DNA from 3 places in the Virgibacillus proomii genome. Region 2 is predicted to be linked to each of the others. Evidence: riboswitches for the same ligand, from Rfam matches in the RefSeq annotation. Region 2 holds a riboswitch; each other region holds the start of a gene.
The links. Region 2 has a riboswitch for thiamine pyrophosphate ahead of tenA (thiaminase II). Riboswitches for the same ligand answer to the same signal wherever they lie in the genome.
Positions count from the first base shown of each region.

Region 1: linked by a shared signal. The riboswitch ahead of tenA (thiaminase II) and the one ahead of tenA (thiaminase II) in region 2 are both predicted to bind thiamine pyrophosphate.
Region 3: linked by a shared signal. The riboswitch ahead of BN1066_RS13920 (ABC transporter substrate-binding protein) and the one ahead of tenA (thiaminase II) in region 2 are both predicted to bind thiamine pyrophosphate.

Region 1 is NZ_FUFN01000010.1:779,960-790,750, forward strand. It holds gene BN1066_RS11480 (transketolase) at 562-1,422, shown strand; gene BN1066_RS11485 (transketolase family protein) at 1,419-2,369, shown strand; gene BN1066_RS11490 (aldehyde dehydrogenase family protein) at 2,404-3,825, shown strand; gene tenA (thiaminase II) at 4,463-5,167, opposite strand; TPP riboswitch at 5,295-5,387, opposite strand; gene BN1066_RS11500 (zinc-dependent alcohol dehydrogenase family protein) at 5,817-6,857, opposite strand; gene BN1066_RS11505 (helix-turn-helix transcriptional regulator) at 7,117-7,326, shown strand; gene BN1066_RS11510 (hypothetical protein) at 7,323-7,745, shown strand; gene BN1066_RS11515 (hypothetical protein) at 8,396-8,716, shown strand; gene BN1066_RS21260 (HNH endonuclease) at 8,740-8,838, opposite strand; gene BN1066_RS21265 (hypothetical protein) at 8,832-8,906, shown strand; gene BN1066_RS21270 (SMI1/KNR4 family protein) at 8,976-9,158, shown strand; gene BN1066_RS11530 (SMI1/KNR4 family protein) at 9,146-9,448, shown strand; gene BN1066_RS11535 (GNAT family N-acetyltransferase) at 9,844-10,401, shown strand.
Region 2 is NZ_FUFN01000007.1:97,108-107,898, reverse strand. It holds gene BN1066_RS00580 (alpha-glucoside-specific PTS transporter subunit IIBC) at 178-1,785, shown strand; gene BN1066_RS00575 (6-phospho-alpha-glucosidase) at 1,811-3,136, shown strand; gene BN1066_RS00565 (GNAT family N-acetyltransferase) at 3,729-4,280, opposite strand; gene BN1066_RS00560 (D-alanyl-D-alanine carboxypeptidase family protein) at 5,336-6,337, shown strand; gene tenA (thiaminase II) at 7,104-7,796, opposite strand; TPP riboswitch at 7,923-8,022, opposite strand; gene BN1066_RS00550 (DUF3784 domain-containing protein) at 8,269-8,484, shown strand; gene BN1066_RS00545 (copper homeostasis protein CutC) at 8,744-9,433, shown strand; gene BN1066_RS00540 (oxidoreductase) at 9,842-10,791, shown strand, end outside.
Region 3 is NZ_FUFN01000010.1:1,368,837-1,379,627, forward strand. It holds gene gpmI (2,3-bisphosphoglycerate-independent phosphoglycerate mutase) at 1-1,457, shown strand, start outside; gene eno (phosphopyruvate hydratase) at 1,484-2,773, shown strand; TPP riboswitch at 4,157-4,267, shown strand; gene BN1066_RS13920 (ABC transporter substrate-binding protein) at 4,434-5,432, shown strand; gene BN1066_RS13925 (thiamine-binding protein) at 5,466-5,756, shown strand; gene BN1066_RS13930 (ABC transporter permease) at 5,756-6,529, shown strand; gene BN1066_RS13935 (ABC transporter ATP-binding protein) at 6,522-7,259, shown strand; gene BN1066_RS13940 (TatD family hydrolase) at 7,259-8,035, shown strand; gene BN1066_RS13945 (nucleoside hydrolase) at 8,722-9,696, shown strand; gene ptsP (phosphoenolpyruvate--protein phosphotransferase) at 9,798-10,791, opposite strand, start outside.

The sequences.
Region 1 (10,791 bases), on a different contig from region 2:
CTGTTAGCAAACTTTGATCTTCTTCCTACGATAAGTTAGCATTAGCTCGAATCTAAAGGAAGGCCGATTAAAAGGCTTGTCGCATACCCTGTTGCAGTGGAATGTTGGATATAAGTAGCCATATTTTTAGCGTTTCAAAAATGTGCCTTATGTTGCTGCGAACACCATGAGAAAAGGGACTTCTAAATCCGATTCGTTCGGGTCGACAGGAGAAGTAAGACTTCTTGAATAAGCATCGCGGTTTTTCAAGGACAAGAAAAAAACACGACAGCGATACACCGCGACTTTCAAGGACAGAGTTGCTGAGGCAGTAATACATCACGGTTTTCCAAGAAGAAAAAGCAATCCTTGAATGAAGTTTAACTTTATCCCGTCAGAAGATCCCCTAACCGATCGCTTCTAGCTTTTGTTAAATTGCAATTGAGGTGGAGGTAGTAAGATGATTGACGTTAACTTATTTTTCTCTTTTGGTTAAGCGCTTAATCCGTTTTTATCTGGTTGTATGTTATAAATGCTGCAAAAATGAAGTTCCAAATAATTAACTAAAAGGAGGAAGTTATTTTGAGTCTATCTGTTACAAAAGACAAAATTATCGACTTAAAGAAAAAATCAAACGAAGTGAGGAAGCTGATAGTAGAAACTGTTTACCACGCTGGAGCAGGTCATATGGGAGGTCCGATGTCAGCAGTAGATTTATTAGTCAATCTCTATTTTAACGAGATGAATATTAATCCTGAAGATCCCTTAGCTTCTGATCGAGACCGATTTGTTCTTTCAAAGGGGCATTCGGCAGTAGCACTTTATGCTGTACTTGCGCGAAGAGGTTATTTTCCAATGGAGGAACTAAACACATTTGATGCCATTAACTCAAGATTACAAGCACACCCTGATATGAATGCTTTACCAGGACTTGATATGTCTACAGGTTCGCTTGGTATGGGACTTTCAGCAGCAGTCGGTATTGCACTTGGAGCTAAATTGCAGAAAAATGATTTTCGCACTTATTGTATGGTTGGCGATGGGGAATCTCAAGAAGGACAAATTTGGGAAGCTGCTGATATAGCTTCTAAATATAAGGTAGATAATTTAGTTGCCATACTAGATTATAATAAGCTTCAGCAATTTGGCTGGGCGGGAGAAGAAGAAAGTAGAGAGAATCCAGTCGTTGATCCGGAAAAAAGGTGGGAAGCATTTGGCTGGAATGTAGTAAATATCGACGGACACGATCATGAACAAATAAGTGCTGCTCTCTATGGAGCTCGTGAAGTAACGGGAAAACCAACCATGATTATAGCCAGTACGATTAAAGGAAAAGGAGTAACTTTTATGGAGAATGCTTATCTATGGCATTCACGTGTCCCAACGGACGAGGAGTACAAGCAGGCCATTCAAGAACTTGAAGAACTGGGGGCAAAACAATGAAAACAACATTAACGGAAAAAGCAACGATGAGAGATGCATTTGGTAAAAAGCTGTTAGAGCTATCGTTAAAGGATGAACGTGTATATGTGCTTGATGGGGATTTAGCGAATTCTACAAAAGTCGATAAGATAGCTAACAATAACCCAAGGAAATTTTTACAAATGGGAATCGCAGAGCAGAATATGTTAAGTGTCGCCTCGGGACTTGCAACAACAGGCATACAGCCATGGGTTTCCACATTTGCTGCTTTTTTATCCAAACGTGCTATTGATCAGGTACAAGTACAAATAGCACAGCCACATTTAAATGTAAAGATGGTAGGTGGATATAGTGGTCTATTAACAGGGCTGACAGGAAAGACGCATCAATCGTTAGAAGACATAGCTATCTTTCGTTCATTGGCTAATATGGTAGTGTTAGCACCTGCGGATAGTACAGAGGTAGAGAAAATTATCGAATTTGCCCATCAATATAAAGGGCCAATATATATGCGAATAGCCAGAGATCCTTATCCAATCATATTTGATGATATGTATCAATTTCAACTAGGAAAAGCAGTAACGTTAACAGAAGGAAAAGATGTCACCATTATTTCTACCGGAACAGAAACAAGCCGTGCTTTAGAGGCAAGTAAACAACTTTTAACAGAAGATATTTCTGCTTCCGTTATGCATATGCCTTCTATTAAACCTCTTGACCAAGATGCAATTATTCAGGCCGCAAAATCTACCAAAGTCATTGTTACTGCAGAGGAACATAGTATATATGGTGGCTTAGGAAGTGCTGTAGCGGAAGTTCTGGTGGAAGAATATCCAGTACCAATGCTTCGTGTTGGAGTAAAAGATCGAAATGCAGAGTCTGGTCCAAATGAAGAAATGCTGCAAAAATATGAGATTTCAGCTAATCACATTGTTAAAGCAGTTAAAGAAGTTTTAAAGAAAAAGTAGAATTTGCTAAATAAGTAGACAATAGGAGGAAACAATGAGTACGGTTATAAGTGAAAAAATGTTGATCAATGGTGAATGGGTTGGATCTGAACATACGTATAAGGTGTACAATAAATTTACGGGGGAGCTGTTTTCAGAAATAGCAGTAGCGGATGAAAAGTTAGTAGATCAAGCAATTAAAGCCGCAGTAAATGCGCACGAACAAACTACATTTACTCCAGAGCATCGTTATCAAGTTTTAATGCGCATGGCAGATCTTTTACTTGAAAAACAGGAAGAATTGGCGACGATCATTACCAAAGAGGTTGGAAAACCAATTTCAGACGCTAATGTTGAAGTAAGGCGTTCCGTGTCTACACTACAATTATCGGCGGAGGAAGCCAAGAAGCTGGTAGGAGAGATTATTCCCAATTATAATGCACAAGGACGTTTTCTTTACACAGTAAAGAAGCCCATTGGTGTTGTTGCTGCTATCACGCCCTTTAATTTTCCGTTAAATTTAATTGTACACAAAGTTGGACCGGCCCTAGCAGCAGGAAATCCCGTTATCTTAAAACCTGCTTCCAATACTGCCACAGTAGCAATAAAATTATGTCAACTATTTGTAGAAGCAGGTGTGCCAAAAGGATATGTGCAATGTGTAATTGGAAGTGGAAGAACAGTAGGTGAACAGCTTTTACAGGATGAAAGGATTGCTCATTATACGTTTACTGGTTCACCAGAAGTCGGTAAGCATATTCAGGAAACCATTGGTCTAAGGAAAGCAACTTTGGAACTTGGGTCAAATTCGGCCACGATTGTTCACAGTGATGCCAATATAGATAAAGCCGCAACAAAGCTTTCCAAAATGGCATTTTCAAACGCCGGGCAAGTATGTATATCTGTCCAACGAATGTATGTTCATGAATCTGTATATGATGTGTTTCTCAAAAAGTTTTTAGATGAAGTATCACTTCTAAAGGTAGGGGATCCACTGTGTCCGGACACAGATATCGGTCCTATGATAAGTGAAAAAGAAGCAAAACGAGTTGAACAATGGGTACAGGAAGCGAAAGAAGCAGGTGCACAAATTTTAACAGGTGCAAAACGCGTTGGAAGTGTATTTTATCCTACTGTCATTACCAATGCAGAAACTGGTATGAAGATAGTAGATGAAGAAATTTTCGGTCCTGTTGTCACCATTATTCCATATCACAGATTAGAAGAAGCCATTGATTTAGTTAACCATTCCAAATACGGCTTGCAAGCTGGTATTTATACATCTGATTTAAATTTGTCTTATCAGATTCCATATTTACTCGATGTTGGAGGAGTTGTAATTAATGACACCTGTTGTTATCGTGCTGACCAGATGCCGTATGGTGGTGTGAAGGAAAGCGGAAATGGGAAAGAGGGTCCTGCGTATGCAATTCAAGAATTGGTTAAAACAGTAACTGTAGTTGTCAATCTGGAATAAGAATGAATTCGTTATTTTGCTTGTATTCAGTTTAAATGTTTAAGGGAAGGATGATTGAAATTCTCATGCTTTTAAATTTAGAATACATGATGTACCAGTGCTGACAATAGGGAAAGTTAAGATGAATTTAATATTAGTGAGATTACACTTGTGATACCTTGCTTAATTCTAGTAGAGGATCACAGGTGTTTTAATTGTGCTTTTTATAGAATATATATCAGTACTCAAACTGAGATGATGAGGATAGACTTATTATCCTTATCATAGAGACTTCTAAAATAGTATTTTAATTCAAACGAGAAAGCGGAAAAAGTAAATGTCGCAACAGAACTTATGGAAGTTGAGACAATAATGCATAAAAGTCAAGGGAGAATGAGTCAGTACAATCTACAAGCTTACGAATATTTCAATCCACGCACTGTAGCTTACTATGTAAAAATGGGATACAGCATGCAGAGGAAGTGTGGAGCTACCTATTTCCTATGAGAAAGGAAGGAAAAGTTTGCACGAGAAGGGCATTGGTGTTCAATTAATTGTAGAAGTTACGTATTTGGATATCGAGGAAATAATAAAATTAAAAGAACGTCCCAAGTGATTCGTTTTAGCTTGGGACGTCATAAGGACGCGCTTTTAGCTTTTATTCATTATGCCGTTGTACTATGCTATGATGCGATTGGCGATTAGAAAACCAATCTTCTTTGGTATACGCCATTTCCCAAAATGCAAGCTCATATTCCTTGGCGATAATAAATTGTTCCTTCATCTTAGCTTTTTCCTTTTCGCTAGAGTTAGCAGCGATTTGATTTAATAGATCAATTTGTTCTTTCGTAGACTTATGGAACCATTCACTAGAATAGGTATCAATCCAATTTTTATAAATTTTTTCAGAAGGATCAGCATCTTGATATGTTTTGCCAATATCTGCATATAGCCAGTAACACGGCAGAAGAGCGGCAATCGTTTGTCCAAGATTGCCGGAGAGTGAAGCTCGGTAAAGATGCGCTGTATAAGCATACGCTGTTGGAGCCGGTTTAAAATTTTCCATATCCTCATCAGTAATGTTCAATATTTCTGCATGCTGCTTATGAACAGTTAACTCTGCTTGTGCAGTACCCTTTGCTTTTTCTAGCAGCATAGCAGTTACTTGGAAATCCTCTGCTTGAGTGGCAGCTAACGCATGTACTTTTCCGAAATGTTTTAAATAGTAAATGTCTTGAAGAATATAATATTTAAAAATATCCAATGGTAAATCACCTTGTGCTATTCCTTTAACAAATGGATGATTTACACTTTGTTTCCAGCTGTCTGTAGTTGCTTCACGTAATGTGTCTGTAAATGGCATAAAAAATTCCTCCTCATTCATATGTTTTTGAACTTGATCGAGGAGGAAAGGGATAAGCTTAATAAGGCAATCAATCTGTGAACATAGATATAGAATTTATATGTAAACACATAGATAGATAGTATCCTTAAGCAGTTTTCCACTTCCCTCCGCTGGTGCTAACCAGATCAGGTTCTAAGGGTCTTTGTCTCAGCCACTGAAGGCTCCCCTAGCAGAAATATTGCTAACTACAATTGAAGCATAACATAATGATAACTAAAGTCAACCATATTATCCGAAAATTATTAATTTGAAGGAATAATTAAGTGGTTTAAAACTAGTGAATTACACTGTTCGGAAAATGTTTTTCTTGCTTGACGTGAAAAAAAACACTTAATAATAGTGGGTAAGAACTCGTATTTATTACAAAATAGACAGGCTTTTTAAGAAAAATCCCATGGAGTGTGAATTATCCATGGGGTATTCATTGACTTTGAATTTATATAGGATTCTTTTTTGTTTTGTCTAGATTTTTATTGTTATGCAGTATAAATGTGAAGTGCTTAACTTAATGTTCAATAAAAACGAAAAGAATAAAATTCATGCTTCATCCTAATATTTAGTTTTAAAATGAATCTTGAATTTTTAATAGCGTTTGTTATTTAACTAATTAATCTGCTTCAAGGATTACTTTTAATGCTTTTTCTTTAGCAGCATTTTCAAATACTTCATAAGCTTTCATAATTTCATTAAGTTTAAAACGGTGAGTCACTAATTTCTCAGGTTGAATCTTTCCGGATTTTACGGTTTTTAGTAACATCGGCGTGGAATTTGTATCTACAAGACCTGTTGTAAGGGTAATATTATGAATCCATAGCTTTTCAAGGCTTAAATCCACTTTCACTCCGTGTACACCCATGTTTGCAATATGGCCACCCGGTGCTACAATATGTTGACAGATATCAAATGTTACAGGGATACCTACTGCCTCCATCGCCACGTCTACTCCTACTTGATTCGTGTACTCCATTACTTTTTCAATTACGTTTCCATCTGAACTGTTAATCGTTTTTGTTGCACCAAACTCTTTAGCTACAGCTAAACGATTGTCATCAAGGTCAATCATAATTATTTCGGAAGGAGAATAAAATTGTGCTCCTAACAGTGCTGATAAACCAACTGGCCCTGCCCCAACAATTGCAATTGTATCACCAGGTTTTACTTTTCCTTTAAGAACGCCGATTTCAAATCCAGTTGGAACAATATCACTTAACATTACTAACGCTTCATCCTCAACACCCTCAGGCATATGGTATAAACTCGTATCACCATATGGAATGCGAACATATTCCGCTTGTGTACCATCAATTAAATGACCCAAAATCCAGCCGCCATTCTCACAATGTGAGTACATTTGCTTTTTACAATAGTCACAAGTACCGCATGATGTAATACAGGAAATAATAACTCGATCGCCAACGTTGAAGTTTTTAACAGAATCTCCTACTTCTTCGACAATCCCGACACCTTCATGACCAAGGGTACGACCATTTTCTACTGCTGGTACATCCCCTTTCAAAATGTGCAAATCGGTACCACAAATTGTTGTCTTGGTAATTTTTACGATGACATCGGTCGCTTCTTGAATAGCTGGTTTTTCCTTTTCTGTCCATTCCTTTTTCCCTGCTCCACGATAAATAAGCGCTTTCATGAAAGTCCTCCTTTAGTGATGTTTTTACAATCACCCTTATTATATCAATATTTATCGGATATATTCAAAAAATCACAAAAAATATACTAAATTGTCAAATAAGATAATAATATAGTTGCATGTGTTACATGGAGGTTAATTTTTTAGTTGGAAGCAGAAGTTTATTGTCAAAAAAGGACTGAAAAGATGTCTTTACAGTCTTTACTATTTTCGATATTATATGTGTAAAGATATCTTTACTTCCAAACGGAGGATCAATATGAAGGTAAGGAATTATATTAGAGATGTACGTTTAAAAAAGGGAATAACTCAAGTTAAAATGGCTGAAGATTTGCATGTTACAAGGCAGACAATCAACGCCATTGAAAAAAACAAATATAACCCCAGTCTTGAATTAGCATTAAAAATCATTGCTTATTTTGATATGCCCATTGAAGAAATATTTATCTTAGAGGAGGATGATGAATGAGTACAAAAGGCAGGAAAAAATGGGAGAGAATTTTAGAGAAATGGTCACCATTCTTTATAATTGCTTGTACGTTTATAGGTGGTGTTCTGGGTTCATTTCTTGCTTATTTTTTTCAAGGTGAATTTCCGTATGATGTACTCACAGGCAGTTTGGCAGCAACTATCATTTTAACGGTAATACAAGTGATTAAACGAAAACGAAAAAAAGATAATTTACCCGAAGCAGATGAACGAGTCATCCGCAATGTTTTCCGGTTTTTTGCATATGCATCACATATTACTTTAGCTATTTTATTTGTAGCTTTAACAGTTTTGACACTTTTAGGAAACGAGTCGATTTCAATTCTTTATCTATGGATTTTTTTCTTTGCATATATTTGGATTGTTGGAATTGGTGGTTTTTTTATTAAACGAAGGTAACAGGTTATTCTAGAAATTTTATTGGTTATCATATAGCTAATAGAATAAAAGCAGGAGTAATTTTTTGCTCTTTTTATGCTGACGGTTTATAAAATGTATTCTTTCAATAATATGAAAGGTTTGTTAAAAACCCAAGCGATTTTCTTATTACGGACGAACCTTCATAATTTTGATAGCTGTTTATAGATATTTTTTGAGAATACAGTAAAATAGGCAAATTTATAAGTATACTAATTCCAGAATCATCAACCCGTCTCTTACGTAAAGTCTTTCTATTTTATTATGTGCAATTCACATTTACACAAAATAGCTTATACTGCCGATTATACTTTTTTAACTTTGATTTTATGTATCTTTGTAGTACTTTTTTATATAGTTCTTGTAATGAACATCAATTATATTCTTGTTGCCTTTATTTCAACATATAAAGTATGGAAAGTGACGTTTGTATGTAGAGACAAGTGAAAGGAAGAAAATATATTCAACTTCGTGTTATATAATCAGACCAAGATGATTTTTTAAATAGTACATTTACAGTAATAAAACTTATTGATGAAGTTTATATTTGAAATGATGCTAACCGTATTGTATTGCATAATATTTCCAACCCCATCATAATAAAGCTATATATATTGATGGAGGGGAAAGAGTTGGTAAAACAAAAAGATCTTACGTTTACGGGGTTTATGGGAATAATATTCATAATTATTGGGATAATTGGTTTTATAGTAATACTTACATCATTTGATTATCAAACTTACAACGAGTTAAAAACTGATTCATACTTGCTAGAAGACGAAGAGATACAGTTCCAAATGCTAGAAGAGGGTTTGATGTCTACATGGGTGGTGGCAATAGGGATACTACTAATAAATGTTGCTATTGGTTCTGTATTGATGGCGTTAGGTAAGATAATTAGACTGTTAGAAGATATTAAAGGAGATAAACAAGGTAAGGATGGTGCAGACTAACTAATGGATTGAAAGGGAATACATCAAGTGAAAGTTCTTCCGTCTTTAACATGATGCCAAGTGTAACCTTTAGGAGTAGACTTAAACCCAAGTACCTTATTTGCAGCAGTAAAATGTGCCAACGGATTTACATCAAGCTGTAAGACATACTGGAGGAGCAGCTTTAATAAGAAAAGGTTTGGCACCATAAATATTAATTTTACCTAAGGGGGTGTAAAGGATAATTGAAATTAAACCAATCAATATTAATTTTGATGAAATAGAGTTTAATAAATTTCAAAAGAAATTAGGTGTTACTTTACCAAATGAATATATAGAATTTCTAAAAGAAAAAAATGGAGGTATTCCTGAACCAAACATTTTTGAACTGTCAAATGAAGAAATAGAGTCGTTTTCTGTAACAGATTTTTTTGGAATAAATCAGAAAAAATTAATGATATAAATTCGCAATACAAAATTTATAAAAATCGAATACCAGAAGACCATATACCTGTATCCAGGACTGAAGGTGGAAATATAGTATGTCTTAATATTAAGGATGGAAAAATAGGTTTATGGGATCATGATATAGAGCTTATGAATGAAGAGTTTAAACCTACTAGCTCTTTAATACCTGTTGCGAGAAACTTTAAAGATTTTTTAGAGCGTCTAAAGCCCTATAGTGATGTTGAAATTTTGGATGATTACGAAATCGAGGATGTTTGGATTGACGAAGATTTTTTAAAGGATTAGGAAAGAGATAATAGTTAATATTGTAACCTTGAGGGGTAACAGCCTTTCAAGGTTTTTAGTAATTACAACTTTTAGCTTAGGATAACGCCTGTCCACAGTAATTTTAAATACTCCCCCAAATGTTTCATTTAAAATGGGTTATTTTACAAGAGAGGAAATTATTAAAAATCCTATAAATCCTTATAAATCAACAGTTGTAGCCTTTGTAAATAAGTTGGTTTAATAAGCTAAAATTTTATAAAATATAATATGAACAACGGGTTATGATTTAGGATTGATGTAAAAAGGTTAAAGAGGTTTTTGTCGGTGTAGAATAGTAAAATTTTACCATGTCAGCAGCACTTATGGCAAGGTAGAACGTCAGTAATTAAATGGGTATAAAAGGGGGCTTAAACATGCAGATTACAACGGAACGACTACTTATTCGACCATTCAAGCAAGAAGATTTTCCCTTCGTTCATGCGTATGTCTCAGATGAGGAAACAATGCATTATTTACCAGAGGATACTTTCACTGAGGACGATACAAAAAAGTTTATTGAAAAACATAGTTGCGACAATCCCGAGGCTTTTCCTGTCGTCCTCCTAAAAACAAATGAAGTCATCGGTCATATTAGCTTCGAGAAATACTTTGGCAAACATACGTATGAAATTGGTTGGATTTTTAACAAAATGTTTCATGATAATGGTTATGCCACGGAAGCTGCAAGAGCAATGATTGCTTATGCATTTGAAACGTTAAACTTACACCGTGTGGTTGCTACTTGTCAACCTGAAAATATAGCTTCTTATCGGGTTATGGAGAAGATTGGTATGCGTCGTGAAGGATTTTATAAGCAATGTATTCCCTATAAAGATACGTGGTGGGATGAATACAGCTATGCGATTTTACAGTATGAATATATGCAAAATAAAAAAGACAATAAATGCTCGTGCAGGGGCAATCTAAATTAAATAGAGATAGCTAGCATATGAAGAAAGTGAAATTCTAATCAGTCTTTTCACATAGTAACATGTATACAATGATAATTAGAATAACTCCAAAATAATAAACTGATTTGCATTTGAAAACAGCGGTTATTCAAGGATACACTCCAATATACATATTTCTAATTATGAGAAGATGGTGAATTAAAGGGTAAGTATGGGGGAGAACCATAGAAATTCATGACGGATGAAAAAGATGAATTTCTATTGAAGTGGGCACAATTGAGAGATGCTAGTCTTTCTTTTTGACTAATCGGGAAAAATTGTCACATTGCCTTAAAAATCGTTCGCTATCCTTAAATCTGAGTCATGTATGAACAAGACTCAGACTTTTTAATTTTTATTTAGGAAACTTTA
Region 2 (10,791 bases):
TATCGTTTTCCCTAATAGCCTTGAACGTATTGAAGTATTAGGTATTCCACTTTTATACTTGAATTAGGAAATGAAAACGGAATCATAAGAAGCAAATCGTCATTATCATCCCTTCATTTTCCATTTCCTAGCTTCATGTAAGATTTTCAACTAACTATAAATAAGGTGGTGGAGAATTTGAATGCAATACGTAGGTTTGGGAGTGCGATGATCGTCCCTGTCCTGTTATTTCCTTTTTTTGGTATTGTTGTAGGATTAGCTATACTTTTTAAAAATGAATCAGTGATGGGGGATCTTGCCAATCCTGATGGTATGTGGTACCAATTCTGGACATTGATTGAAAATGGTGGCTGGACAGTTTTTAAACAGATGGAGCTTCTATTTGTTATAGGGTTACCGATCTCGTTAGCTAAAAAAGCGCCTGGTCGTGCGGTCCTATCGGCAGTAGTAGGTTATTTAATGTTTAACTATTTTATTAATGGAATATTAACGCTTTGGGGGCCTGCATTTGGGGTCGATTTTGCGGCTGAGGTTGGAGGAACTAGTGGTTTAAAAGAAATTATTGGAATTAAAACATTAGATACGAATATTATTGGAGCTATCTTTATTTCAGGTATCGTGATTTGGCTTCATAATCGTTATTATGAGAAAAAATTGCCGGAATCGATTGGAATTTTCCAGGGTGGACCATTCGTTGTGATGATTTCTTTCGTAGTAATGATACCACTTGCTTTTCTTACAAGCTGGGTATGGCCAATGGTTCAAAATGGGATCGCATCTTTACAGGACTTTTTAGCTTCTTCTAGTTATGTTGGTGTTTGGTTATTCCATTTCCTAGAGCGCATTTTAATACCGACTGGATTACATCATTTTATTTATACACCATTTGAATTTGGACCTGCAGTTATTGATGGAGGTATGAAATCATATTGGATTTCCCATTTAACGGAATATTCCCAATCTACAGAGCGATTAAATGAAATTTTTCCTGGTGGTGGATTTTTATTACAAGGAAATATAAAAATGTTTGGTTCTATTGGTATTGCTCTTGCGATGTATCATACGGCTAAGCCAGAAAAACGTAAAAAAGTTGGAGCATTATTGTTTGCAGCAGCATTAACAGCTGTATTTGCCGGAATTACAGAGCCACTTGAATTCACTTTCTTGTTTATTGCGCCATATCTATTTGCCATTCATGCTGTTTTAGGTGCAACGATGGTAACGATTATGCATGGATTTGGACTAGTAGGTAATATGGGTGGCGGTTTAATTGAAATTGCTGCAACCAACTGGGTGCCACTCATGGGGAATCACTGGGGTGTATATGTAGCACAATTTATCATTGGTTTTATCTTTATTATTATTTATTATTACACATTCAAATTATTAATTTTGAAGTTTGATATCCCGATGCCGGGACGTGAAACGGGTAGTGGTGAAACAAAGCTTTACACGAAAAAGGATTACCGGAGAAGTAAAGAGCAGACAGCTGCAGCACGAACAGCTGATTTTGAACAATATGATAATGAATATGATCGAAAAGCCGCTGTTTATTTGGAAGGGCTTGGCGGTGCAAAAAATATCGAGGATGTAACAAACTGTGCCACACGACTACGTGTCACGGTAGTAGATCCAAATAAAGTACGAGATGATACGTATTTTAAAGAAGATGGGGAAGCGCACGGGGTGGTAAGGAATAACAAGAGCATTCAAGTTATTGTTGGACTTTCTGTACCACAGATCCGTGATTCCATAGAAGTAATGATTAACGAAGCGAAAAATTAACTTACATCAAGGAGGAAAAATGAACATGAAAAAATTTGCAATTACAATCGCTGGCGGAGGCAGTACGTTTACACCCGGGATCATTTTAATGCTGTTAGAAAACCTAGACAGATTTCCCATTAAAGAAATAAAATTATATGATAATGATGAGAAGCGACAAGGGACTGTGGCAGGAGCATGCCGAATCTTATTGAAGGAAAGAGCTCCAGAAATAAACTTTGTAGAAACGATTGATCCCGAAGAAGCATTTAGTCATATTGATTTCGTTATGGCACATATTCGCGTTGGTAAATATGCGATGCGGGAACAAGATGAAAAAATACCATTAAAATATGGAGTTGTGGGTCAGGAAACTTGTGGCCCGGGTGGGATTGCCTATGGTATGAGATCAATAGGCCCGGTAATTGAGCTAATTGATTACATGGAAAAATATTCACCGAATGCATGGTTTTTAAATTATTCGAACCCAGCAGCAATTGTTGCAGAGGCAACACGCCGTTTACGCCCAAACTCTAAAATATTGAATATTTGTGATATGCCAATTGGTATTGAGGAATTAATGGCATCTGCAATTGGTTTGTCCTCCCGTAAAGAATTGGAAGTGAAATATTTTGGCTTAAACCATTTTGGTTGGTGGTTTGATATTCGTGATAAAGAAGGCAATGACTTACTGCCAAAGATTCGCGACCATGTTGCTAAGTATGGCTATGTTACTCCAGATGAAAGTAAGCAGCATTCCGATGCAAGCTGGAACAGTACATTTGCTAAAGCAAAAGATGTTCATGCGATTGATCCGACAACATTGCCAAATACGTATTTAAAATATTATTTCTATCCGGATTCTGTAGTAGAACACTCGAATCCTGAATATACTCGAGCTAATGAGGTTATGGATGGACGTGAAAAGTTTGTATTTGGCGAATGCCAAAAAATCATTGACAATCAAACGGCAGAAGGAACACAATTACACATTGATGAGCACGCTTCTTATATCGTCGATTTGGCTCGTGCGATCGCTTATAATTCGAAAGAGCGGATGCTTTTGATTGTGGAAAACAATGGGGCAATTAGTAATTTTGATCCAACAGCTATGGTGGAAATTCCATGTCTTGTTGGCAGTCAAGGTCCCGAACCACTAGTAATGGGAGAAATCCCTCGTTTCCAAAAAGGGCTTATGGAACAACAAGTAGCTGTAGAAAAATTGGTTGTTGATGCTTGGTGCGAAAAGTCATATCAAAAATTATGGCAAGCATTAACGTTATCCAAAATTGTACCAAGTGCGAAAGTGGCGAAAGATTTACTTGATGATTTATATGAAGCCAATAAAGAATATTGGCCAGAACTATCGTAAATAAATGCAGAAACGCTGTCTTAAAGAACATTACTTTGGGGCAGCGTTTTTTTATACTATAGAAAAGTATAAAATTTTAGGGTTTATCCCGCATGTAAGGTGCCCTAAGACTCCCACTTCAAGACCTGAATTGATACAAAAGGGTCAAAGTGGGAAACGGCACCTAAATGCCCGATTGGTTCAAGGGCATTTAGGTCATACCCTTGTGGTACTAACATTCCGTGTAAAAAGCATTCCACGGAATGAAGTTTCACTTTATCGTATAAGAAAAGCTACAGCTTTCGCTAAAGACTTGGCGACAAGCCAAGTTTTTCTAAATATAATTAAACTTTAGCAATAAAGTTAATTTGCCATTGTAAAATTTATGTATAAGTGAATGAGCCAATTGTTTAATGCCACAGACTTATTTTAGCATTTTTTTAAGGGGGATTGGACGGCCGGAAAGGTAAAATCAGTTCCATGTAATAATCTTGTTCATTGGAATCTAAGTTTAAAGGGAACCTAGGTAATATGGTTCCCTTCACCGATTAGTAAAATGAACTTAATCAGTACTCTAAAATAGGAGTTGTAAATTGTTTGTAAGTTAGCAGTCCTATGAATCTCTAGGGTTAATAATTCCATAGTATACTAAATTTTTATACTGATTTTCTTTCTTTACATGATCTATTAATACTCCTTCTTTTCTCATTCCTAATTTTTGTAGAACTCTTCCTGAAGCCAGATTTGAATGAAAGTATCGAGCAAATACTTTATGATATTGATTTTCATCAAATGCAAACTGTATGATAGCTTGTGCTGCCTCTGTAGCATATCCATTTCCCCAAAAATCTTCACCAATCCAATAGGCAATTTCACCATTATTGAATGTTTGATTGTTAGATAGAGCTATTGCTCCATATAATTTCCTTGTTTCTTTATCTGTTATAGCAAATTCATATATTTTATTAGCGTTAAAATTATCGAGATGTTGCTCCATCCACGATAAAGCATCGTCGATGGAATAAGGATAAGGCAAGTATAATGTATTTTTATACATATTATAACTGTTACAAAGCTTAGTGACAGTAGCGGCATCCGTCTTTTGAAAAAGTCGCAACAATAGCCTTTTCGTAGTAATTGTTTTATTTTCCCTATCATATTGCATCATACATCAATCCCATTCCCTATTTAATTGATCAACAGATCTAAATGGATATTATTCTCTATTTTTATTATTCGGCAAAAAAGGTCGGAAACCTTTATTAAATGTATTTTTGAAACATAAAATAACGGTTTGATTAAATATTCTATTAAGATAAATAATCTTAGACGAATTCTTTAAAATAAGAGGATGGAATATTCTATTTATAGTAAAGATGCAACTACGATGCAAGAATTAGTATAAATAGATGCTTTTTATTTAGAAACTAAACAATAGAACTAGACTAAAAAATATTATTTGGATTAAAAAAATAGCAATCAACGGTTAAAAATGCCAGTGAAAGGAGGAATTGTTATTATTGAAGCAGAGCAGTATGAAAAAAATCCCTTTTACTATTTATCTTAATTTCAGTTGCATGTGAAGGAAAGTATCAAAACTTAGTGCTGAACAAGAAATTTTAGATGTGAAAGCCGCTTTTGAAAATTGAAGTAGGTACATAGTTATGATCAATCCTGGTCATGGAGGAAGGAATCCATGCAATAACCTTTATGAAAAAGATAGAACCTTAGTAATCCATAAGCGATTGAAAAATCCTTACGAAACGCTGGTGCAGATGGTATAATGACAAGGACAGTTAGAGGTTAAAAGATCTTTAGATGGAAAAACAGCAATGAGAATAAACAATTACCGGATGCATATATTAGTATCCAATATAATGCTTTCGAAGGTTCTAGTGTAGGCGGCTTTAACATTTATTACTTACAAGAACCGATTTAAGGTTAGCTGAGCATCTATTGAGTTAAGGGATCGAGGTGTTCTCCATAATAGTTATTACATTTTAAAAGATAATTAAGCTTTTCTATATTTATAGAGTTAGAATGTATGATGAACCCGAAGAATTAGTAACTATTCATTCGGATAAATATAATAAGCAAGCAGGTAAGCAAATTAAAATAATAATAAAATTATCCATACTTTAGAAGTGTCAATTACTACCGTTTAGCTAGGTAAAATTAAATTTTTAATAGATTTTTTATCGTTTGTAGGGAGAGAAAGAAATGAAGCGAAAATATATTATCAGCTTTATCGTATTATTATTTGTGTTTGTATTCACAACGGCATGTGCAGATAGCGATAAACACTCAGCAAAAGAGGAACAAAATGGTGGCGAAAAAGAAGGAAAAAATATACAGCTTCCTGAGGGAGAATTGCAGAAATTAGACAGTGGTCAAGATGTTAAAGCATTACAGCAAGGTTTAAAAAAAATTGGTTACCAAATAGATAGTAGTGGGAAGTTTGATGCTGCTACAGTTTGGGCAATAACCGACTTGCAACTGCAACATGATTTATCAGTAACAGGTGTATATTCCCAGGAAACTGCCAAGATGATAGAACAGTTGCTTGCGAAAGATACCAGTAGCTATCAGCCGGGTAAAGCATTACCTGCTAAAGCAGAACCTGTAACAACCAATGATGGCTCGAATGTTTTAGCAAATCCGCATGAACAATTAGCATTGGTTAATAAAGAAAATGCATTGCCGGAAGATTATATTCCAGTCGATTTAGTTACGCCTAATGTTCCTTTCCCATTTAAGGAAGATTTACCAAAGAAAAAAATGCGTGACATTGCAGCTCCTGCATTAGAAGAACTATTTGCTGCTGCAGAAAAAGAGGGGCTCGAATTGTATGCACAGTCCGGTTATCGTTCCTATGATCGGCAAGTCAATGTCTTTAATTCTAATGTGCAGTCTTTAGGAGAAAAAGAGGCTAATTTAGTTAGTGCCCGACCAGGAGAGAGTGAACATCAAACTGGCTTAACAATGGATGTAACAAGCCCGGATATTAATTTTGATTTAACGACGGAATTTGCAAATACAGATGAAGGAAAATGGTTAGCAGAGCACGCAGCAGATTATGGATTTATTATCCGTTTTCCTAAAGGGAAAGAGGATATAACTAAGTACCAATATGAGCCATGGCATATTCGTTATGTAGGGAAAAAAGCAGCTAAGGAAATCATGGAAAATAATCTTACACTTGAGGAATATCTAACAAAATAAGTGAATGAGTTAAGACACGTAAACAGCACAATAGATTGGGTGATGTTACGTGTCTGTTTTTTAAGATCAGCACACAATGGATAAGTTCTTATGTAATATTCCGTTGATGAGGTCTACATGTCCGCCCTTTTCTTCCACACTTTTTCCATTGTGACGTACGTTGATAAAGTGTTCCCGCTTAAGGTAACTTTACCAAGATCATGATGAATCGCTTTTCTGGTATTATCCAATAGATTGCTCCATACGGTTCTTATTAAATTCGGTTCTATTTGCAAAGCGGCATTCTCTATTTCAAGATTAACATCAACAGTTGATTTAGTAGAAAAAATAGGTACTATAAGACAACTTTGGTTCGCATCTAAACGACTAAAAAGCGGACTTGCCCTCAGGCGCTGGCATACCTCTGTTACAGGAGCATGTTTTCTTTACTCGTCAGAAGTTCCAGTATGTACGTTGCTAATCAAGCGCTTTTCATTTTTGCTCTATATATTAGTGTTGGGTTCAGTTTCGCTGTAATAAATCTAAGTTTAACTAGTTGTTAATAAAAGTTTTGCGTGATCTCTAGCAAGAATGGTTTTTTAATCAGTAATTGAATTGTTATGGGATAATAAATGAATATCGATTATTAAAAAGCGCAGTTTGCCATTAAGAATATGACTCGCTGCGCTATTTATTATATGAACATCAGTTGCAACTTCTATAACATAACAGTTAGAAGCAAGTTCATGATGCATACATCATCGGGCAGGAGAATATAGGAGATAGTTTAAACCGTTACGGCACTAGGAATCGGCCACATCGCTTTATTTTCTGCCATATCCCAAAACATATATTCAAAATAGCTGGTTTTTACAACAATATCCTCTAAAATGGCAAGTTCATGCTCCGGTTTATCTTTGGCGATCGTATTTATTAAATCAATACAATCGTTTGCTAGTTTCGTAAATTCATCGGAAGAATACATCTGTACCCAATTGCCGTAAAACTCATGTTCTAAAGCATTTGGCCATGTTGCTAATGTTTTTCCAATAAAATTGTAGCTCCAAGCACAGGCTAGTACCGAGGCAACTGTATTTTCCACCCCACCACGCTGAGAAACGTTTAGCATATAACTTGTATAAGCAGTAGTTGTTGCTGCTGCTTCTGTTTCTTCCAGTTCTTGTGCGCTAATATTAAATTTGCTTGCATAGCTTCGATGTAAATCCATTTCCATATTTAATGTTCCATGTAATAAGTTGGCAAAAGTAGTCATCGTTGTTAAATCCGTTGCTTTTGCACTTCCTAAAGCAAACAGACGAGAATATTCCATTAAATAAACGTAATCCTGCTTCATCCAGTGCTTAAACTTCTCTTTATCCAACCAACCTTCGCCTAAGCCTTTGACAAAAGGGTGTTCCAAATAGGCCTTCCAAATTGGTTCGACCTTTTTCCATAAACGGTCTGTAAATAATGATCGCATGTTTTAAGCTCCTCTCCAATCTTATAATATTTTAATGCTGGAGAGGGTAACTTGTTGCAATTAAAAAACCCATTTACTAGATAAGTAGGAATGGGTTATGTAAGCGATCCTGATCGTTTTAGTGCCTACAAACGATTTCCACTTCCCTACGCTAGTGCGAACTAGATCAGGTTCAAAGGGTCAAGTTTCCTCTCTCAGCATTAAAATTGCTCCCCTAGTGAAACAACATATTTAGCTATATACTTGTAATTAAACCATATCGTAACGAAAAGAGCAAATAAATGTAAAAGAATTTAGATAATAAAAACAGTTCGATATAGATAGCTATGGTATTTTTTTATTTTAAATATGTTCAAAACTAAAAAATAGGTTATATCGTTTCTGAGGGAATTTTTGAACTTCTTATGGAGTGGGTTAGTAAAGTCTTAGAATCCAATAGAGCTAGCGTTAATGACAAAGGAGTGAAACCCCTATGGACTTGGAATTTTTACCGTCCAACATTCTATCTAGTTTAATCGGGATGATTTTTTTATTGTTTGGATGGTTAATTTGGAAGAAAAAACTGCTTATCCTTTTTACTGGTTATGATGAGTCAACTTTTAAAGGGAACAAAAATCAACTTGCTAAGGAAATGGGTATATTTTTCATCTGTTATGGAATAGCTATTATCTTTGTGCCCTATCATTGAAACATATCTTGCCGATTGGGTGTAATGGGGTTTACTAGGATTGCTTATCATAGCACTAATAGTAAGCTTGCTAAGTATAAAATACCTTTATTGATAGGTGGGTTGGCAGAAAAAAGGGTTTTCAATAAGGAAATCACTAGTTTTTCAAAAAATATTCATTTAAACGTGCGAAAAGGTGAACATTGCATGCAATTGGTCTGTTAAATCTATTTTGGATCAAGTACGATATAGGTAGGATTATTATAAGGAGAGGGTATCCATGCTTTTAGAAGTAATTGCAACGAATTTAACAGATGTAAAGGATGCAGCGCAATTTGGTGCAGATCGAATTGAACTTAGTCCTGCTATGACTGAATTAGGCATAACCCCTAGCTATGGTTTAATGAATAAGACAATGGAGGCTGTGAGTATTCCGGTTAATGTTATGGTGCGGCCCCATAGTCAATCATTTGTTTATAATAAAAATGATGTAGAGACAATGAAATCTGATATTGAAATGATAAAAAATCTTGGTGCAAATGGAATTGTTATTGGTGCTTTGACACCAGAACAAACGGTAGATGAGGAAGTAATTAAGCAGTTATTGGATGTAGCAGATGGTTTAGAAGTGACATTTCATCGTGCATTTGATTTTGCTCGTAATCAATTAGAAGCATTAGAATGCTTGGCAAAATATAGCCAAATTACAACGATTTTAACTGCTGGCGGAGATTATAAGGCTCCAGATGCCATTCCTCAGCTTAATCAATTAATTCATTTGGCAAAGGATACGCATTTATCTATCATGGTTGGCCACGGTTTAAGAGCAGAAACATTTGCAGATGTTTATCATCAAATAGAACCACAAGCTTTCCACTTTGGCTCAGGGGTACGAGTTAATGATTCATTTGATAAATCGCTTGATGCAGACAAAATAAAAAAAATCAAACAGATAATGCAAGTGTCTTAAAGCAATAAATTAAATGGTTAAAGGGAAGAAAAGAGCTATTCTTATTTTATTAATAGGATAGCTCTTTGTTTATAAACGCGTATTTAGAAAGTGTATTTCGCTCATTTAAGACTTTGTAATAAGTCTTCAAACTAAAGCTTGAGAATTATATCTCGGAGGACAAGGAAGCTTCCATAGCAATACCTCGCATGAAGAAAGAGTGGATTGCTTTTTCAAGAATAGGGAAGGCTTTTGATAGCCATACCTTTCGTTTTTAGCTTCATGGATAAACAACCCCTTAGAATAAACTTTCACTTTACTAGGCAAAATAATAGTAAACCAATCTGTTTTGTGTAATAATATTTTCAATAAAATTGAATTAAATAACAAATTTTTCTTATAATTTTACAAGAAAGTAGGGTGAGCCTTATGAATAATCTATTTGAACAAGGATATCTTGGTACGTATGTGCTGAAAAATCGGTATATTTTAGCCCCAATGACAAGAGTGAGTTCTGCTGAGGATGGGACACCGAATGAGCGGGTACACCGTTATTACGAACGATTTGCCAAAGGTGGTTTTGCTGTAGTTATTACAGAAGGAGTCTACCCTGATACAAAATATAGTCAAGCGTATAAATTTCAAGGTGGTTTAGCGACCGAGAAGCATGCCGCAGCTTGGAAGCCAATTGTTGATAGTGTGAAATCGCATGGATCATTAATGATTGCTCAACTAATGCATGGGGGAGCACAGACACAAGGGAATTACTATACAGATGTTACTGTAGCGCCATCACCATTTACTCCACCAATAGATAAAGCCGAGATATATTATGGAAGTGGACCTTATCCGGAAGCTAAGGAGTTGACAATTGAAGAAATCGAAGAAATAAAACAGGGCTTTGTGCAATCAGCTAAATATGCAAAAGCAGCCGGATTTAGCGGTGTTGAATTGCATGGAGCTAACGGCTATTTACTAGATGAATTTCTGTCTGAGATTAGTAACCAACGAACCGATCAATACGGCGGGAGTGTGGAAAATCGAGTTAGATTGCTTAAAGAGCTGATTGAGGAAGTCAGTAAAGCTATTGGAGGGACGATGATTTTAGGTATTCGAATTTCCCAATTAAAGGCAACTAATAAAAGCTACAAGTGGCCTGGTGGGGAAAAAGATGCAGAAATTATTTTCTCCGAGTTGGGAAAAACGAATGTTGACTATATTCATATTTCAGACGATGATGCAACTACTCCAGGATTTGGTGAAGGAACGATGACAATGTCAGAAGCGGCTAAAACATTTTCAGGAAAACCTATCATTGCTTGTGGTAACTTAGGCGATCCAAAAAAAGCGGCTGCTGTTATTGCAAAAGGCCAAGCAGA
Region 3 (10,791 bases), on a different contig from region 2:
AGCAAGCTAATACTCCTAATTTTGACCGTTATTGGAGCCAATTTGCTCACAATCAGCTTAGAGCTAGTGGAGAAGCGGTTGGATTACCAGAAGGTCAAATGGGAAATTCTGAAGTTGGTCACTTAAATATTGGTGCCGGTAGAATTGTTTATCAAAGTTTAACTCGCGTGAACTTGTCGATTAAAGAAGGAGAGTTCTTTGAAAAAGAAGCCTTCATTAAATCAATGCAACATGCGAAGGAAAACAATAAGGCATTGCATGTTTTTGGGTTGCTATCTGACGGTGGAGTTCATAGTCACATCAATCATTTATTTGCTTTATTGAAATTAGCAAAAGATCAAGGTTTAGAAAAAGTATATATTCATGCATTCCTTGATGGACGTGATGTTGGCCCCCAAACTGCTAAAATCTATATTAAACAAACATTAGATAAGATTAAAGAATATGGAGTCGGTCAATTTGCTACGATTTCTGGACGTTATTATTCCATGGATCGGGACAAACGTTGGGATCGTGTGAAAAAAGCGTATGATGCAATGGTTTATGGCGAAGGACCAACATATAAAGATCCATTTGCCGTAGTCGATGATTCTTATGCAAATGAAATCTATGATGAGTTCGTCATCCCATCTGTTATGGTCGATGAAACTGGCAAACCAGTAGGAACAGTTGAAGATGGAGACTCAATTATTTTCTATAATTTCCGACCAGACCGGGCAATTCAAATATCACGTACCTTTGCAGATAAAGATTTTCGTGAATTTGATCGAGGCGACAAAGTACCAAAAAACCTGGATTTTGTTATGCTGACGAACTTTAGTGAAACTGTAGATGGGTATGTAGCTTATGAACCAGTTAATTTAGATAATACCGTTGGTGAGGTCTTATCACAGAACGGTCTAAATCAATTACGAATTGCGGAGACAGAAAAATACCCTCACGTTACTTATTTTATGAGTGGAGGAAGAGAAGAAGAGTTTCCAGGAGAGAAACGAATTCTAATTAATTCTCCGAAGGTTGCAACCTATGACCTTAAACCTGAAATGAGCGCTTATGAAGTAACAGACGCGTTGCTTAAAGAGCTTGAATCAGGTGAGCTCAATGCGATTATTTTAAATTTCGCCAACCCAGATATGGTTGGACATTCCGGGAAATTAGAACCAACAATTAAAGCAATTGAAGCAGTTGATGAATGCCTTGGAAAAATAGTCGATAAAATTTTAGAACTTGGTGGTAATGCAATTATTACTGCTGATCACGGAAACTCTGAAGAGGTAGTTACATTAGAAGGAAAACCAATGACAGCTCATACAACTAATCCTGTACCTGTGATCGTAACAAAGGAAAATGTAACATTACGTGATGGAGGTATTTTAGCAGACTTATCTCCAACATTGCTTGACTTATTAGATGTTGAAAAGCCAGAAGAAATGACAGGTAGTTCATTAATTAAATAAATTGATTGATAAAGGAGACAAATATTATGCCATATATTACAGATGTTTATGCTCGTGAAGTATTAGATTCTCGCGGAAATCCAACTGTGGAGGTAGAAGTGTTTACAGAATCAGGCGCTTTTGGTTCAGCACTAGTACCAAGCGGTGCTTCAACTGGGGAGTATGAAGCAGTTGAATTACGCGATGGTGATGAAAATCGTTATTTAGGAAAAGGTGTTTTAAAAGCAGTACAAAATGTGAATGAAATTATTGCACCTGAATTAATTGGCATTGATGTGACACGTCAAAATATTATCGATTCCCTAATGATTGAGCTTGATGGAACAGATAATAAAGGAAAGCTTGGAGCTAATGCTATCCTTGGAGTTTCTATGGCTGTTGCACATGCTGCTGCAAGTTATTTAGAAATGCCGCTTTATAACTATCTCGGAGGATTTAACGCAAAAACATTGCCTACTCCAATGATGAACATTCTAAATGGTGGAGAGCATGCAGATAACAACGTAGATATTCAAGAATTCATGATCATGCCTGTAGGAGCAGAAACATTTAAAGAAGCATTACGTACCGGAGCAGAAATTTTTCATTCCTTGAAAAAAGTATTAAAGTCAAAAGGATACAATACAGCTGTTGGTGATGAAGGTGGATTTGCACCAAACCTTTCCTCTAACGAAGAGGCATTACAAACAATTGTAGAAGCAATTGAAGCTGCTGGATATAAAACAGGAGAAGAAGTTAAACTTGCAATGGACGTCGCTGCTTCTGAAATGTATGAAAATGGCAAATACAATTTGAAAGGCGAAGGTGTTGTTCGTACTGCTGAAGAAATGGTTGACTGGTATGAAGATATGATTAATAAATATCCAATCATTTCTATTGAAGACGGCTTAGACGAAAATGACTGGGAAGGATTTAAACTTCTAACGGAACGCCTTGGCAAAAAGGTTCAACTAGTTGGAGACGACTTGTTTGTTACAAATACAGCTAAACTATCTAAAGGTATTGAACAAGGTATTGGAAACTCTATTTTAGTAAAAGTAAACCAAATCGGTACATTAACAGAAACATTTGAAGCAATCGAAATGGCAAAACGTGCAGGCTATACTGCAGTTATTTCTCATCGTTCTGGTGAAACAGAGGATGCAACCATTGCTGATATTGCTGTAGCAACCAATGCAGGCCAAATTAAAACGGGTGCACCTTCACGTACAGACCGTGTAGCTAAGTACAATCAATTACTACGTATTGAAGATGAACTAGCTGGCATGGGTGAATACGCTGGAAAAACTGCATTCTATAATCTAAACACAAAATAATAAAGAACAAATCTTGATATGCTCCCCTAAGGTAGACAGATTAAAAAGATAAAAAATCTGTTTCCCTTCGGGGATTTTTTTATGCCTAATGTAAGGCGAGTAAGGTAAAGAATATAAGTTCGAAGGTTCTGTATCATTTCTAAGGGAACACTTTATGCGTACTTAAAGCAACTCCACAAAGGGGGGATTTTTTCGAAGTAACGGGCTAGAAGAAACAGCCGGATACATATAAATAAAAGTTGTTTAAGGGTAAACTAGAATAATGTCGACAGGTTAATATATATCTTTATTATGATAGGTGATAGCATAGCAATTAGTGGTTACTTAAATTTTTAATGAGGGGGTTTTTTCATTTGAATAAGACTAAAAATTGGATGCAAATCTTTAATCCTAGTTGGGGAAGGCACGAATTAAGTTATAACGATGATACAAGAAAAGGTGATTAGATGAGAGATAAGAGAAAACGTAAAATACATTTCGTAGGATATCTTATTTTCTTGGTTTTACTCTTCTTTTGCTATTTTCTTTTACCTGGAGAACAATTTTTAATTTCTCTATGGATATTAATTGGTTTACTTGCAGTGTTTAACATTTATTTGTTTTTTGTACCTTCTGATGATAATAAAATGTGACTGATACGTAATGGAAGATATCCTGTTGTAAGGTGTGCGTAAGAATCTTACTTCACGAGTTATAGGGAATACAAAGAAGGCTAAGTGGGAGATAACGGCAGCTACATCCCGATTCGTTTAGGTTGACAGAGAGAGTAGGCTTCGATAGCGATACAGCGAGGTTTTTCAAGACAGAGTATGCTTTGATAGCCACATCACGATTTTCCAAGGAAGGAAAGCTTCGGTAGCAATACATCAGGACTTTTAAAGGAGGACAAGGAAAACTTCAACAGCGACATATCGTGGTCAAGGTTTAGCCTGTGTTTTACTTCTCAATAAGGGATGCAGGAAAAGACTACTGAATGAATACATTATAAGGAGGATCTCTTCTAGCTCACCCTCTTTTCGTTCATCTTTTTACTCGAGTATTTTACACCTTCCGATATACAGTATCTTTATTCAACCGTTAGATTATCCATTCGTAACTTTAGGCTGAACTCTTCTTCTGTTAACTAATTTGATAATTGCTTATCTCCTTTAAATTAATAGAAATCTTACTATTGCATCCTTTTACCATCACAAGGAAAGAAATAGCCTCTTTTACATGAGGATGGAATTTTATAGAAACAAAGAGAACGTCTAATTTAAGCAGCATACAGATAAAATATTCCCCATATAAAAGCGGAATTAGAAACGGGTCGTCTTTTGGAAAATGCTTGATTAATGGACATGAATATGGCATAGTTACTAATGGATAAACAAAAAATAAACATAAGCGTTGTAGGGGAACCAGTGTTGCTGGTTGAGATTGTATCCATAAGATACTAGACTCTTAGAACCTGATCTGGGTAAAGCCAGCGTAGGGAACATGTTTTGATTAGCAATAGTTGCATGTGCGAAAGCCCTAGGTGTACGAAACCACCTAAGGCTTTTTTTACGTGAGGAAGAAGGAGTCGACGTTTTAGTTTAGCGCAACCAGGCAGGTCGCCAGTGTACGTCCGTTTTCGATTTTATACCTTACATAGCTATGTTTGTACAAGGAGGAAATTATGTTGAAGAGACTCATTATTTTTGCCCTTATCACTGCTTTACTTACAGCCTGTAATACAAATGGAGAAGAGAAGAAGAAAAAAGGTGATCAAGCTAAAGAACTAAAAAAAGTATCTGTAGTTTTGGATTGGACACCAAACACAAACCATACCGGACTATATGTAGCGAAAGAAAAAGGGTATTTTAAAGATGAAGGACTCGATGTAGAAATTAAGATGCCTGGAGAAGCAGGAGCAGACCAGCTAGTAGCATCAGGAAAAGCAGATTTTGGTGTTAGTTATCAGGAAGGAATTACAGAGGCACGGGTTCAAGATATTCCGATCATCTCCATTGCAGCAATCATTCAACATAACACATCCGGGTTTGCTTCGTTAAAAGAAAAAAACATTACGAAGCCAAAAGACTTCGAAGATAAAACATATGGAGGATGGGGTGCTCCTGTAGAAAAAGCGGTACTCAGTTCGTTAATGAAGCAAGAAGATGCTAATGTGGAAAAAGTAAATATTGTTAATATGGGGGAGACGGACTTTTTTACAGCTGTAAATCGAGATATTGATTTCGCTTGGATTTATTACGGGTGGACAGGAGTAGAAGCAGAGCTCCGAAATGAAGAATTAAATATGATTTACCTCACAGATTACTCGGAGAAACTAGATTATTACACGCCTGTTTTAGCAACAAATGAAGACATGATTAAAAAAGATCCCGAAACCATTAAAAAATTTTTATCGGCAGTAACAAAAGGATATGAACTAGCGATTGACAATCCAGAAGAAGCCGCAAATATTTTAATCGAAGCAGTTCCTGATCTTGATGAAGAACTGGTAAAAGCAAGTCAAAAATGGCTAGCTGATAAGTATCAAGATGATGCAAAGAGATGGGGAGAGCAACAACTGGAAGTTTGGGATAATTACGCATCTTGGATGTATGAAAATAAATTATTAGATAAACCATTAGATAGTGAAAAAGCATTTACCAATGAATTTTTACCTAAATAAATATTAAATTAACTATTCAAAGGAGGAATCGTCATGGCCAATTCCCTTGTGAGCATTCAGATTATCCCAAAAACAAAAAATGGGGAAGATGTTATACCTTATGTAGATGAAGCAATTGCAATTATTGATCAAGCTGAAGTCCGTTATCAAGTCAATCCATTGGAAACGACAATGGAGGGTGAGTTATCCGAGTTATTAACTGTCATTGAAAAAATGAATGAGCGAATGACTGAACTTGGATGCCCAAGTGTAATTTCACAAGTAAAAATATTTTATCAGCCTACAGGTGCTTCGATGGATAAATTAACGGAGAAGTATCGCTAATGAGGAAGAAATTATTAAAGGGATGGCGGCCGGTTTTGGTCCTCATCCTTTTCATGCTTAGCTGGGAGTTTATCTGTTCTTGGTTTCATGTACCTGAGTGGTTACTTCCTGCACCATCAATTATTTTACAAGAAGCGATTACAGGCTGGTCAGACTATGTTCATCATTTAGTCTCGACGATTCAGTTAACGATTGTTGGATTTTTAGTCGGCAGTAGTGTTGGTATTTTGGTTGCTGTTTGTCTCCATCTTATACCTGGGATGCGCGAGGCCTTTTATCCAATTTTAATTATTTCCCAAAATATTCCAATTATCATCTTGGCACCATTGCTTGTTATTTGGTTCGGATTTGGAATATTGCCTAAGATAATTGTTATTATACTAGTTTGCTTTTTTCCTATTACCATTGCTGCTCTTGATGGATTTCGGCAAACAAGTGAGGAATTAAAGCATTATATGCAAATGGCAGGTGCAAATAAACAGCAAATTTTCTTGAAGCTGGAGTGGCCATATGCACTGCCCTCATTATTTAGTGGATTAAAAATATCTGCCACGTATAGTGTGATGGGAACGGTCATTTCAGAGTGGCTAGGTTCTAGTGAAGGTATCGGATATTACATGACTTTAGCCTCTTCTTCGTTTCGGACAGATCGTGTATTTGTAGCTATTTTATTTATCGTCGTATTAAGTTTGTTATTTTTTCTGCTGCTAACGTATTTAGAACAAAAAGTTATTCGTTGGAAGCTGATTGAAGAAGGAGATCACCATGGGTAAATTAGAAATTGAAAGGATTCAAAAATCATATGGCGATAATCAAGTATTAGCCGACATTTCCTTTACCGTCCAAGATGGAGAATTTGTCGCTATCCTAGGGCCATCTGGAAGCGGGAAAAGTACATTGTTTCGTCTAATAGGCGGAATTAGTACACCAGATGCCGGTACCATTCGCCTCAATCATAAAGATATAACAGGTTTACGCGGCTTTATTAGCTATATGCCACAGGCTAGTTCACTTCTGCCTTGGCGGACGGTCTTAAAAAATGTCATGCTTGGAAAAGAAATTGTAGATAGTAAAACGAATGAAGAGCAAGCATTAGAAATGATTGCTCGTGCTGGGCTGGCAGGCTATGAGTATGCTTACCCACATCAATTATCAGGTGGGATGAAACAACGGGTTTCTTTTCTTCGCAGCATGCTTAGCCCACAGCCAATTATTTGCTTAGATGAACCATTTTCGGCACTAGATGAATGGACAAGACTGGAAATGCAAAAGTGGTTGTTATCGATATGGGAACAGTATCAGCGTTCGATTTTGTTTGTGACTCATCATATTGAAGAAGCGCTGTTTTTAGCTGATCGAATTATCGTTTTGTCAGAAAAACCAGCGCTAGTGAAGAAGGAAGTTTTTATCCCCTTTGAACGACCTCGGTCAGAAGACATTGTATTAAGTAAAGCATTTTTAGAGTATAAGAAAATGATTTATCATGAATTGAGGGGATCATAATGCAAGGAAAAATTATTGATGCGCATATTCATTTAGACATGTATACGAAGGACGAGCAAAATCAAATCTTAATCGACTTGGAGCAAGAAAAAATTACGGCTGTCATCTCTGTATCTAACCATTTAGCTTCATCCATTGCAAATTTGCGGCTAGCCGAACAATATGAAAAAATTTATCCGGCATTTGGATTTCATCCGGAGCAGGAACTGCCATCTGAAGAGGAACTTGAAGAATTAATCCAGTTTATTCAACAATATAAGGATCAAGCAATCGCCATAGGGGAAGTTGGTTTACCTTACTATATGCGCCAGAAAGCAGTAAAAATGAACATAGAGCCCTATTTAGAGCTGCTGGAAGTCTTTATAAAGCTTAGTAAACAATGGGATAAACCGATTAGCTTACATGCTGTCTATGAGGATGCTGATTTAGTCTGTGACCTGTTGGAAAAGCACTCTATAGATAAAGCGCATTTTCATTGGTTTAAAGGTAGTTATCAAACGATAGAACGCATGATCCAAAATGGCTACTTTATTTCTATCACTCCTGACATATGCTATGAAAAAGAGATTCAACAGCTTGTAAAAGAATATCCTCTTACTCATATAATGGTAGAAACAGACGGTCCTTGGCCATTTACTGGACCATTTGCCAATCAATTAACCAGTCCTGTTATGATCCATGATACGATTATAAAAATTGCACAAATAAAAAAGCAGTCGATTGCAAATGTATACGAACAGATTTTTACTACAACGAAGCAGTTTTTTGCGCTATAACGCTTATTCCACCTTTGTCTGTCAATATACAGATTAAAATAGATTGTACCCAATTGCTCTACGATTCTTGGTATATATTCATTATCATAGCAGGTTATTAGTCATTTAGAACCAAATTTTAACAATGCGTGAATAGGACAATACCGTAGAGAAATATAAATAGAATAAATGTTATTATAAGGAAATAGAGCCTTTTTATCCCTCATTTTTGGATAGTAAAGTTCCTACTTCAGATTAATTGTTAGTTGAAAGGGACAAGTGGGGACTACTGTATGTTAGCGAGAATAAACTCTAGTTATATGAAGTTTATCCCGCATGTAAGGTGCCGTAAGCCTCCCACTTCAAGAGCCTGAGTTGGTTAAAAAGAGTCTAAGTGGGAGAGAACGGCACCTAAATGCCCGATTCGTTTAACTAACATTCCGTGTAAAAAGCATTCCACGGAATGAAGTTTCACTTTATCCCGTATGTAACTGGAGTAAGACCATCACTTGAATGCTACGAGGTGAATCCTAAGAGGATAAGTTGGAAAATCCAACTACAAGTCAAATGCCCGATTCTGTTCAGAGGCCTTTAGGTCATACCCTTGCGGTACGGTACTAACAATCAGTGGAATTAAAAGAATATCCCCACTGATTGAAGGTTTATTTTATTAAACGTATATAAGTAATGGCTAAGGGTGGGGGAAGATGACGAAAAAAGTGTTATTGTTTGGCGATGTTGGTATTGATGATACGGTTGCACTTATTTATGCATATTTTAATGCTGCTATTGATATTGTAGGAATTGTAGCAGACTATGGCAATATTTCAAGGCAGAATGCACTGATTAATATTCATTATGTAAAAAGTCTCTTTCCTTCAGAGGAAGTAAAGAAGATTAAAGTGATTGCCGGAGCTCATATTCCAATGACTGGTGAAGATCCAAAATATGTACCGGAAATCCATGGGGAATATGGATTGGGTCCGATCATTCCTCCTAAGATGCTGCATGATGGAATAAGTGATAATTTTTTTGAAGTTGTCGAGATTATTAAAAAATATAAAGAAGAAGATTTAATTATTGTTAATATTGGCAGATTAACTTCTTTAGCCAGTTTATTTATCTTGTATGAATCATTAATGAACACTGTAAAAGCGTATTACATTATGGGAGGAGCATTCTGGATTCCTGGTAATATTACAGCAGTTTCGGAAGCAAATTTTTATGGTGACCCTGCCGCAGCCCAAGTGGTTTTAGCAAACGCAAAAAATGTTAAGATTATTCCTTTAAATGCAACAAATCAAGCGATTGCTACCCCAAAGATGGTAAACTATATTGATCAAGTAGGTAAAGTACCTCTCATTAAAATATTGCTAGATTATTATTATGATTTTTACAAGAAGCGAAATCCATCTATCCAAGGATCCCCTTTACATGATGTACTGACACTGATGGCAGTGATTCATCCAGGTATGTTGACATATCAAAGTCATCCTGTCTATATTGTTCAGGATGTTGCAGGAATAGCAAGAGGCCAGAGCATTGCTGATATTCGTCCATATGTCGATTTGAAAAGTGATACCCAAGGAGATTCAGTGGTTGGCGGAGAAGTTCATGAAATTGCTTTTGAATTGGATTACGCTACCTTTTATTATGATTTTATGTCGGTGATGACTAAATGAAATAGCTGGATAATAAAACGTATTTTGTTTAGATATCACATCTAAAAGCAACTTCAAAAAAATACCGCAGAGCAACTAGCTAGCACTGCGGTATTAAAGGCTTATTCTGTTTTTTCCTTAATAAATTGTACCACTTCTTCAGCAGTTCCCATGGAAAGAATTTTTTCTTTATAGGAAGCTAAGTTCGCCTTATCCAGTTTGCGGATTTGTGTACGTGCAGGCAGAATTGAAGTTGCACTCATACTGAATTCATCTAGGCCGAGTCCAAGTAAAATTGGAATGGCAATCGGGTCACCGGCCATTTCACCACACATACCAACCCATTTTCCTTCACTATGTGCCGATTCAATAACGTTATTGATCAAGTTAAGAATAGCAGGATGATATGGTTGATATAAGTAAGAAACTTGTTCATTCATCCGGTCTGCTGCCATGGTGTATTGGATTAAATCATTGGTACCGATACTGAAGAAATCGACTTCTTTGGCAAACTGCTTGGCAATAACTGCAGTTGATGGGATTTCAACCATAATACCGATTTCAATTTCATCTGATACTTCAAAGCCTTCTTTTTTAAGTGCTTCTTTTTCATCCAATAGAATTGCTTTTGCACTTCTGAATTCTTCCAGTGTAGCGATCATTGGAAACATGATTTTTAAATTTCCGTATACGCTAGCGCGGAGCAACGCGCGTAGCTGTGGTCGAAATACATGTTCGTTTTCTAAGCAAAAGCGAATAGCGCGGAAACCAAGAAATGGATTTAGTTCTTTTGGCAAATCCAGATAATTTAACTCCTTATCGCCGCCAACGTCAAGTGTTCGAACGACAACTGGTTTATCTTGCATTTGCTCTAAAACAGACTTATATGCTGTAAATTGCTCTTCTTCTGTTGGCAGTTGGCTTTTACCCATATATAAGAATTCGGTTCGGTATAATCCAATAGCTTCTCCACCATTATCTAATACCCCAATAACATCATCTGGTGTACCGATATTAGCAGCTAACTCTACTTGGTCTCCGTCGGCAGTTATTGTTGGTTCATTTTTTAATTTTGCCCATTCTTGCTTTTGTTTAGCAAATTCCTCTTGTTTTTTA